Regions from separate parts of the Sulfobacillus sp. TH-112 genome, predicted to be linked through region 3. Evidence: riboswitches for the same ligand, from Rfam matches in the RefSeq annotation. Region 3 holds a riboswitch; each other region holds the start of a gene.
What was found. A riboswitch is a leader RNA that binds a small molecule or an ion and turns the genes downstream of it on or off. The one in region 3 is predicted to bind cyclic di-AMP.
Positions count from the first base shown of each region.

Region 1 (2,199 bases), on a different contig from region 3:
ATGTCTGACGCCCTCTATGAGAGCCAAATGAAGAGGCCAATGAACGCATGCTTAGCCTCTCGGAACGGCGCGATCCCAAACCGATGCTAAGGTAATGCCGCCGAGAATCAGCATACAACCCAGCCATTCGAACAACGTTATAGATGACTTAAGCCAAATTAGTGATATGACAAGTGCGGTCGGAAGTTCTACTGATGCCAGAATTGCGGTCAGCGTGTCACCGAGCTTGGGCGCACTCAAATACAGTAAACCTAGGGGAAGAACGAGACTAAAAATGCCCGCGACGCTCCCGTACCCGACAGTTTGGGACCAGTTCTGGGTGAAGAGGTGGCTAGGGTTGTGATAAAAGAGGAAGACCGTCAGGGCGGCAATCACGATCGTCAGGAACGCGCTATTCAACACAGGGGTATCCGACGCAATGCGGGCTTGCCAGAACAAGGTGAAGGCATAACTCACTCCGGCACCGAGCCCTTCGATCATCCCGAGGGTGGTCAACGGGCCGTGAAACTGCTCACTTAACGCTAGGATGGTGCCGATGACGATGAGTGCGATAGCTGCGACCTCAATAAGACTGGGACGTCGTCTCGACGCTAACCATCCCATCACGGGAAGCATCCACGAGAATTGAAATAGAAGCAGGACCGCCATAGCTGGGGGAAGATGCTTTAACGATTGATAATAGCAAATGGTAGTAGCGGCACTGGAGACTCCTACGGCCAAAAGGGGCCAGACGAGGTGTGCGCGTAGGCGCATGGGTGGAGACTTCATCAGATATCGTGCGACGACCAGAAACAGTAAGGCGGCCGGATACTGTAGCATGCTCAGGGAGGACGTTGCCACGCCGGAGCGCACAGCTTGTTTGACAAGGGGAGTCACTAGGCCATAACTGGCTCCCGCACAGAGAACCGACAAGATGTGCACTTTGGGTGTTTGCGCCACGAGCCGATCGCCGATCCTTCCTGATGATGTCATGCCTGCCCTCACTGTATCATATCTGTTTGTCGTTCGACCGGACTTCCGTGTGGTGGTGGATTTTGGGACAGGTCCTAGATTATGAGAAAACACCCTGCATTTCGATAATCCTCCATTTAATATCACGCCAAGGCAGCCTACCCGCTCCCTGGGCATCTGACAAAGTCCGCACTCTTTTCTACCATAACTACGCCAAATTGTTTAAGAATGACAACCGGGGGAACCGGTCTGTGGGGTGAATCGTGTGATCACGTAGGGCCTACCTCTCGTTGCCCGAACCCGTCAGCTAACCCCGGAGGCACAACTTTGAGAGAGGGGTTACTTCATGCGTATAACATCAAAAATTGCCGTGTTGAGTACGGTCGGCATTGCGAGTGCCGGATTATTGAGCGGAGCAACGTTTGCCGCGACGCCCAGCACCACCAGTCTCGAGGCGATCCATCCTGCCATGCAACAGTCCTTACAAATCGGTTCGCAGGGGCATTGGGTCTGCACCCTACAAGCTGATTTGAACCTTCTGGGGTATTCTGCGGGTCCTATGGATGGAATTTTTGGTCCGCGGACGGAGCGAGGGCTGGTGGCGTTTGAACAAGCTCATGCTCTTCCCGACAGTGTAGCTACCACCCCGGTCATCTGGCAGGATATCCTTGCGGGGTTTGATATTGTGCCTGCCGCGCCAGAGTCTTCTCCGACAACGGCCCAGACTTTGGCCAATACCCACCCAGCAATGCGCCAAGTGCTCACGATTGGTTCGACCGGGCACTGGGTGATGACCCTACAGGCTAACTTGGAAGACTTAGGATATCTGCCTGAGGGATCAGACACGGGATACTTCAACGCGGCCACCGAGACGGCACTCAAGGCCTTTCAAAAGGCCACTGGATTGGCTGAAACCGGGGTGACATCGGAGGTCACTTGGCAGCAGATGTTATCGGGATTTAAGCTGGTACCACCAATCAGTGGGACTACCGCACCAACACTGGCAAGTGGGACAAGCACCACAGGGTCGACGTCCACCTCGGGCAATACCAGTTCGAGTATTAATAATGGACAAAGTGGCCCGACCTTGCCCGAGGCCTTTCCCGAGCCCAATGATCCGGTGAGCGAGCCTTCGTTGAATAGTCCGTCCGACGGCGTGACGGGGGAATTCACCTCATCCATCAAGACTATCGACGGTCGCCCGGTATTGCATGCCTATCATATGGTTGCCACCTCCTATGGTCCTAG
Region 1 covers NZ_JBYCKN010000096.1:3,416-5,614, reverse strand. The annotation lists gene ACOJWD_RS06225 (EamA family transporter) at 52-972, opposite strand; cyclic di-AMP (ydaO/yuaA leader) riboswitch at 1,153-1,288, shown strand; gene ACOJWD_RS06220 (peptidoglycan-binding protein) at 1,298-2,199, shown strand, end outside.
Region 1: it holds a riboswitch for cyclic di-AMP, as region 3 does, so the genes downstream of both, ACOJWD_RS06220 (peptidoglycan-binding protein) here and ACOJWD_RS13965 (peptidoglycan-binding protein) in region 3, are expected to answer to the same signal.

Region 2 (2,199 bases), on a different contig from region 3:
ATAGTATCTGGGGTCGATGACGATGGTGACGGCGGCGATTTTGCATCGGATTCTCCTTTAATCGGGCAGTAGCGCTTCTCCCGCTAAGGTGTCCGTGTCACATAAAAAATATGTCGAAAAAAGGCGGAGCCCGAAGGCCCCGCCGCTGATCTAGAGTTTAGTTTACCGTTCCCGCTCCATAGTAATGGGATACATAGAACGGGTCGTTAAGATTCTGTATCTGGACTCCTTGACCCGGTTCCGGGGCATCAATAAATGCCGCCGAATATCCCATGGCGGGATCCGAGCCAATATAAATTCCTACGTGAGACGCTCCGGGAGCATAGGTTTGAAAGAATACCAGGTCGCCGGGTTCGAGATTGGCTTTTGACACATGGGTCACTTCATCATACTGCTCCCAAGTGGTACGCCCAATACTGATACCGTTTTGAGCCAGTACATACTGTACCAGACCCGAACAGTCAAAGCCGGTTGCAGGATTCTCGTCACCAAATACGTAAGGCACCCCGAGGTATTTCAGCGCGGTGGATACGATGGCTGCACCGACGGAGCTTGGAGCATCTTGCATAGGTAGTGAGACGCTATTGGATCCACTTGCGATGGCCGAAGAACTGCCGGGCAGGATCAAGACTTCGCCGACCGCAATATTGTTGGGATTCGACAGATGATTCAGTTGGGCGAGGATGGGCCATGTAGTATGAAACATGGCGGCAATCCCGGCCAAGGTATTGCCCGCTTCAACCGTATATCGGCGCACTGCGGACGACGCCTTGGCTGTAGCCGGTTCATTGGCTGCAAGCGTGGTTTGTCCACCAGGCACAGAGAGGACTTCGCCGATGCGAAGCACGTTGGGATTCGCTAAGTGGTTCATCGAAGCTAGCGTTTCCCAGGTGGTGTGAAATTGGCTGGCGATTCCTGCTAAGGTGTTTCCTGATTGCACCCGATAGGTGGCGCTGTGTGCGGCCTCAAAAGACAGTGAGGAGCTCGCGTGCGCGCTATCGATCAATTGATGATGAGGTGCCGTCGGAGATCCTTGAGCGACCGTCTGGACCGTGGTAAGCGGGGACAAACACAAGGCTGCAGCCACTAAAGCACCGCTGGCTACGCCAATCGAGCGTATATTCAAATAGGGGCTCCCCTTCCTTCGCGATTTGCCTCCGAGGTTAGTTCATGGTTCGGGCAGAAGGAGCCCTACGTGTAGACACGATTCACCAAGGGACAGGTCCCTTTATCCCCCGTACATGGAATTTCCATGATTCGGCATAAGGAGTCGTATCGATTATAGGGGGATCTTGTCGACATGTCATGAGCGATGGGATTGAGTGAGCGGTCATCACCACCTTCGCACGTCGCTTTTTGCCATAATATGTCCGTCACACTAAATATTTGGGATGCATGGAAAAAAGCGTCAGGGAAATAATGGGCGATTTTATGGGGAGGGCCTTTTCTGGATATCCGTGGCATAATGCGATAGTATAGGTACGCTTACGAACGGGAGGTGGCAGGTTGGCAAAGCCAAAGCCCTTGATTATTGTAGAATCTCCGGCCAAGGCCAAAACCATCAGCCGATTTCTAGGAAGTCGGTATCAGGTGAAGGCATCGATGGGGCACGTACGTGACTTGCCAAAGAGTCAGTTTGGTGTTGATGTCGAAAAAGATTTTCAGCCGCGCTATATTACCATCCGCGGCAAAGGTCCATTAGTGAAAGAATTGAAGGACGCGGCCAAAAAGACCGATCGCGTGTATTTAGCAACCGACCCGGACCGCGAGGGCGAGGCCATTGCTTGGCATCTGGGGGAAACACTAGGGATTAAGCCGGAGGATGCTCGTAGAATTGAATTCCACGAGATTACGAAAGATGCGGTGACTGAAGCGATTCGCTCGGCCCGACCGGTGGATATGAACTTGGTGGATGCCCAGCAGGCGAGGCGGGTACTCGACCGCGTGGTGGGGTACCAACTATCTCCGTTGCTGTGGCGCAAGGTACGTCCCGGACTGTCCGCGGGTCGAGTGCAGTCAGCCGCACTGAAGATTTTGGTCGATCGGGAACTGGACATTGAAGCTTTTCGTCCGGAAGAATATTTTACAGTGGAATTAACCGCCAATAGCCAACCGGCGATTGCTGCTCAGTATGTTGGCCCATTAGGCGAAAAGGGTCGTCTCACCGTGCTTGATCAAGGGGCGGTCCTGGAGCAAGTG
Region 2 covers NZ_JBYCKN010000134.1:21,748-23,946, forward strand. The annotation lists gene ACOJWD_RS09570 (transglycosylase domain-containing protein) at 1-46, opposite strand, end outside; gene ACOJWD_RS09575 (LysM peptidoglycan-binding domain-containing protein) at 158-1,126, opposite strand; cyclic di-AMP (ydaO/yuaA leader) riboswitch at 1,138-1,273, opposite strand; gene topA (type I DNA topoisomerase) at 1,507-2,199, shown strand, end outside.
Region 2: it holds a riboswitch for cyclic di-AMP, as region 3 does, so the genes downstream of both, ACOJWD_RS09575 (LysM peptidoglycan-binding domain-containing protein) here and ACOJWD_RS13965 (peptidoglycan-binding protein) in region 3, are expected to answer to the same signal.

Region 3 (2,199 bases):
CTTGTGACGGGAGGAAGTTGTCTTGATATCCGGTCACATAGACGAGGCTCTTCAACGGTATCACACTCGGATCGACCGCAATCATTCCGTCTTCTAGTGGTGCGCCGAAGTAATCCGTCGGGCCGTAGGGGTAATTATCTGCCAAGCTCGGTCCATATGAGGTAGCAATCATATGATAGGCGGCGACGACTTGATGCCCATCAATGGTGCTGACGGACGGCGTGAATTCCCCTTGCGGACCCGATGAACTGGAAGGTTCGTCAACCGGCGTGCCACCAGTAGGGAACGACTCGGGAAGCGATAATTGCTCAGCCGATCCCGATCCCACAGATTGGCTCTGGTTGCTATTGGCTGATGTCGCACTCAGCGCATGACTTCCTGGTGTATAGGGAGTTAGTTGGAATCCTGCCAAAATGTCTTGCCAGGTTGTGGCATTGACTACTCCCGTGGAGGAGAGTCCGCTTTGCGACTGAAAGGACTTTACACCCGCCTCAGTAAGCGGTCCGAAAATCCCATCGACGGGTCCTGATGAGATTCCGAGATCATTGAGGTCGGCTTGAAGAGTCATGACCCAGTGGCCCGTATCACCCTGAAAGAGGGTATGTTGCATCGCAGGATGCAGAGATTGAAGTGCTGCCGTGGTCGTACTGGCAGCCTGAACACTTCCTATGGACGGAGCGGCGAATAAGCTCATGGATCCTAAAAATGCTGCACCTAGTATCATCGTTTTCACGTAATATATCCCCCTCGAAATTTGCCTCCGAGGTTAGCTGACGGATTCGGACGCGAGAGTACGCCCTACGAGCACAAGCTCGATTCACCCCTAACCCTTGGGTTCCCCGGATTCCTTTGCGGAATTAGGCGTTATGGAAGTCGGAACATTAGAGAGTGTACCGAGTGATCGAGGGCGTCGTCAGATCGTAAAACCGCGCTCCCCCGACCATACGACCTCATAGGCCATGTCAGGGGAGCCGGATGCTCGTCCATACGGAGAATCGGAGCGGTCTGCTATTGTCTAACTGAAGAGCCAACTTTTGACTGATCTCTTGACAGACAAAAGAATGGCTGCACTTCCTATCATTACGGCTCTTGCGCCATAGCCGTCCCACCGTTTGCCTGAAGGCGATGCTCTATCGTCGAAAATGGTGACCTACAAATTGGAAATACTAGTGCGATGATTCTCCGTGTTGGTCGCTCGGCGCCACGGATGGCGCTTCACCAAACGCTGCTTGTATCAGTTTAATGGGCAGACGAACCATCCCCTCCATCGCCCACATGGCTTCATCCGCACTTTGAGCCATGGCTCCCTGGCGCCCTTCTAATTGCCGACGCACCATGCGAAAGGGCGACGCCACCATGGTATCCACATACCAGAGTTCCTGGCGTACCGCTTGGTTGATGGTGCTGGGAGTGCCCATAGAGGGCTTGGGGTGCTTACGCGGAGACTTGACCGAATATTTTTTTTCCTCTTTTTGATGTCCTTCCTTTTGATGTCCTTCCTTTTGATGGCCTTCTTTCTGATGGTCTTCCATAGATGATCCCTCCGCGGCTAGAGTGCCTCATGGCAGGTCATGCTATACAAGAATCTCATGCAAGCTTTCTCGACTCGCGACATATGATAAACGATTGACTGAATATGACCTACCCCATTCGGCGTTCAATTGAGGAGTTGACACGTTTGCTAAGAGAAATGCTGAAATCAAAAATCCATCGGGCCACCGTCACCGAGTCCAATCTCAATTACGTCGGCAGTCTGACACTCGGTCATCAACTTGCTCTGGCTGCCGATATTTTGCCTCACGAATTTGTGCACATCACCAACATTAATACCGGGACGCATTGGGTCACCTATGTCATCCAAGATAACGACCACCCAGGTTCACTATGTCTCAACGGAACGGCTGCACGACATTTTCATCCCGGCGACTTAGTGATTATTATGGCCTATGGTTACTTTAGCCCCGAAGAAGTGCGTAGCGGACTTCATCCACGCCTCGTCTATGTTGACCAACAAAACCATATCTCAAAAGTCATGGCGGGCGAAAAGCCCTATACCCTGGACATGGGCGAGTGATTTCGAGTGGCCTTGGAGAAAATACGCTCTGGACAGCGAAGTCTGACACAGCGGAGGCTATGTCTATGGCAATTGTCGAAGTCAAAGTGGTTCCCGTGGGCACCGACGAAGCCAGCATCTCGAGT
Region 3 covers NZ_JBYCKN010000189.1:96-2,294, forward strand. The annotation lists partial or broken gene ACOJWD_RS13965 (peptidoglycan-binding protein) at 1-724, opposite strand, end outside; cyclic di-AMP (ydaO/yuaA leader) riboswitch at 740-874, opposite strand; gene ACOJWD_RS13970 (hypothetical protein) at 1,167-1,532, opposite strand; gene panD (aspartate 1-decarboxylase) at 1,679-2,074, shown strand; gene ACOJWD_RS13980 (MTH1187 family thiamine-binding protein) at 2,140-2,199, shown strand, end outside.

Region 4 (2,199 bases), on a different contig from region 3:
TCCGCGCCCCAAAAAATATCCGCTCCAATATCAGTACATAAGGCCAAGGGTTCCGGATATCCATAGCGGTGAATCAAGGGTTCGGCATTGGCTCGTGTGCGCCCCGTAAGATACACGACCCCGACCTCTGGATGCAGCTTGAGATACTGGGCCAGTTCACTCTCACCGCCATGCCCCACTAATGTACCGTCAATATCAGAAGCCAACACCCATTTGATGCCCGCCAAGGCCAGTCACCTCCTGATAGCAGCCCACCATCTGCTGAGCCATGTCATTCACGGTATGCAAGCGATGAACCTTCTCTTGTCCCACTTTCCCCATCTTGCGAGCCTTGGCGGAATCATTCCACAACTCAAGCACAAAATCCCACATCGTCTCGATCTGATCACGGTCCACAACATAGCCGTCCTCACCGTGATTAATCCAGTCCCGAACCCCCGGCACCCGAGACCCGACAACCGGAATTCCTGATGCCAACGACTCTAGCACCGCCATCCCTAACGTAGGCCCTTGATTCGGAGCTATCGCTACTTCAGAGGCCGCTAAATATGGTGCCACCCCGCGATGCGGCATCCCACCAACGAAAGTCACATGTGATCCTAAACGCTCCGCCAGCCGTGCCAAATCAGGAGAGACCGGCACGCCTTGTTGAACTTGCTTTCTCGTTCCGCCTAACACCATGAGCAAAAAGTCTTCGGGGAGATCTCGCTGTGCCAAGACATCTAGAGCCTCGCGAAGACCTCGCGCGAGTTCTAAACGTCCGACATAGGCCACCGGACGGCGCTTCACGCCTAGGGCCCGCAATACTGGCCCCGCATCACGACTAAAGAATTGCGTAGGATCGACCCCTGGAGGCACAACGTATACCGTCAATTCCGGGGTGTCGCGATGAATAAGTTCCGCCTCACTCAAATACGACACGACCACGGCATTCGCCTGATGTAACAGTCGCTTTTCCGCGGCTGCGCGTACCTCGTTCACATCTTCTCCCGGACGAACGCTCCATTCCGCCATTTTCACAGGAGAATGAACCCATGGCAGACCAGTCGCTTGGTGAATGCGCTCTGCGACGAGACCACTTATCCAATAATGGCTGTGTAAAATGTGGTGGTTACGCCCACTATCCTTCATCCAGGCTAGCGCTTCTGCAGCGAGACCATCCACCAATTCTTCCCAACTCTCTTCTTCTGGTCGACGCAACGCCTGCGACAGCCGAATGACCTGACCTAAGTGTCCTAAACTAAATTTTTCCGGCCACAAAGGATTGGCCTGTGCAGTCAATACGTCTACTCCATAGCCATATTGTTGGACGTTCTTCACCAGTTCGCGAATCAAAATTTGCTGCCCACCGACCGCACCACTGTCGCCATAGGTGAGCGGATCGGCATGCAAAGAAATTTCAAGAGCTCGACGTATCATCAAAGGTATCCTCCCTCAAAAACCTGAGACATAAAAAAAGTCCCCAGGCACCCCGGGGGGAGAGGGAAATTCATTAAGTTACACCTTGAGCCCCCAACGCCTACGAAGTTAGCTGACGGGTTAGGGCTGTGGTCATACCCTTTGCTTGCACAATTCACCCCGACTACCTGGGTCCTCCGCTTCCACCGAATTCGGCGCTTTCAAGGTACCCCTATTATACTGGAGAATCCCCCCAATCCGCAACTACCGAACGCGCACGAGAACCGTTCGACATTACTGCTTGTTTTCTGGACATCACCCCGAGTGGGCGCTACCATAGTCCTAATCCTTCTCCCACGACTTTCCACTCGCAATCTCCCCGAAAAGAGGTCCTGTTGTCATGCCCGATCGCCTCCCACGACTGCCCTCCTCCGAGGTTACTCATGACGGGCGTTCATGGAGTCAGGATGACATCCGCCCGCATACCCTGCATCTGGCTATTGAGACGGTCCTCAGGGCGCGTTTTTCGGCAGTTCATGACGCCCTGGCTAAGAAAACGCAGAGGTTAAGCACGGACGCCCTCTTGATCCTCCTCGCTCAGGTTGCCACGAGTCCATTGATGGAAGACATCCTCGACCAGGTCGACTATCTGGAATAGAGAGAATGTGCACTACACGCGTCCACAAGAATGGATGGTATCACCCCAAAGAGTGCAGAGACAAGGGCACTGTCGATTTCCGAGCCGTGCAGTACGCGAGACCGCTCAAGTCGGCTGCTTCGTTCCATCCTTAATGAGGAGAG
Region 4 covers NZ_JBYCKN010000134.1:9,900-12,098, reverse strand. The annotation lists gene ACOJWD_RS09510 (HAD family hydrolase) at 1-227, opposite strand, end outside; gene ACOJWD_RS09505 (glycosyltransferase) at 196-1,419, opposite strand; cyclic di-AMP (ydaO/yuaA leader) riboswitch at 1,502-1,626, opposite strand; gene ACOJWD_RS09500 (hypothetical protein) at 1,799-2,056, shown strand.
Region 4: it holds a riboswitch for cyclic di-AMP, as region 3 does, so the genes downstream of both, ACOJWD_RS09505 (glycosyltransferase) here and ACOJWD_RS13965 (peptidoglycan-binding protein) in region 3, are expected to answer to the same signal.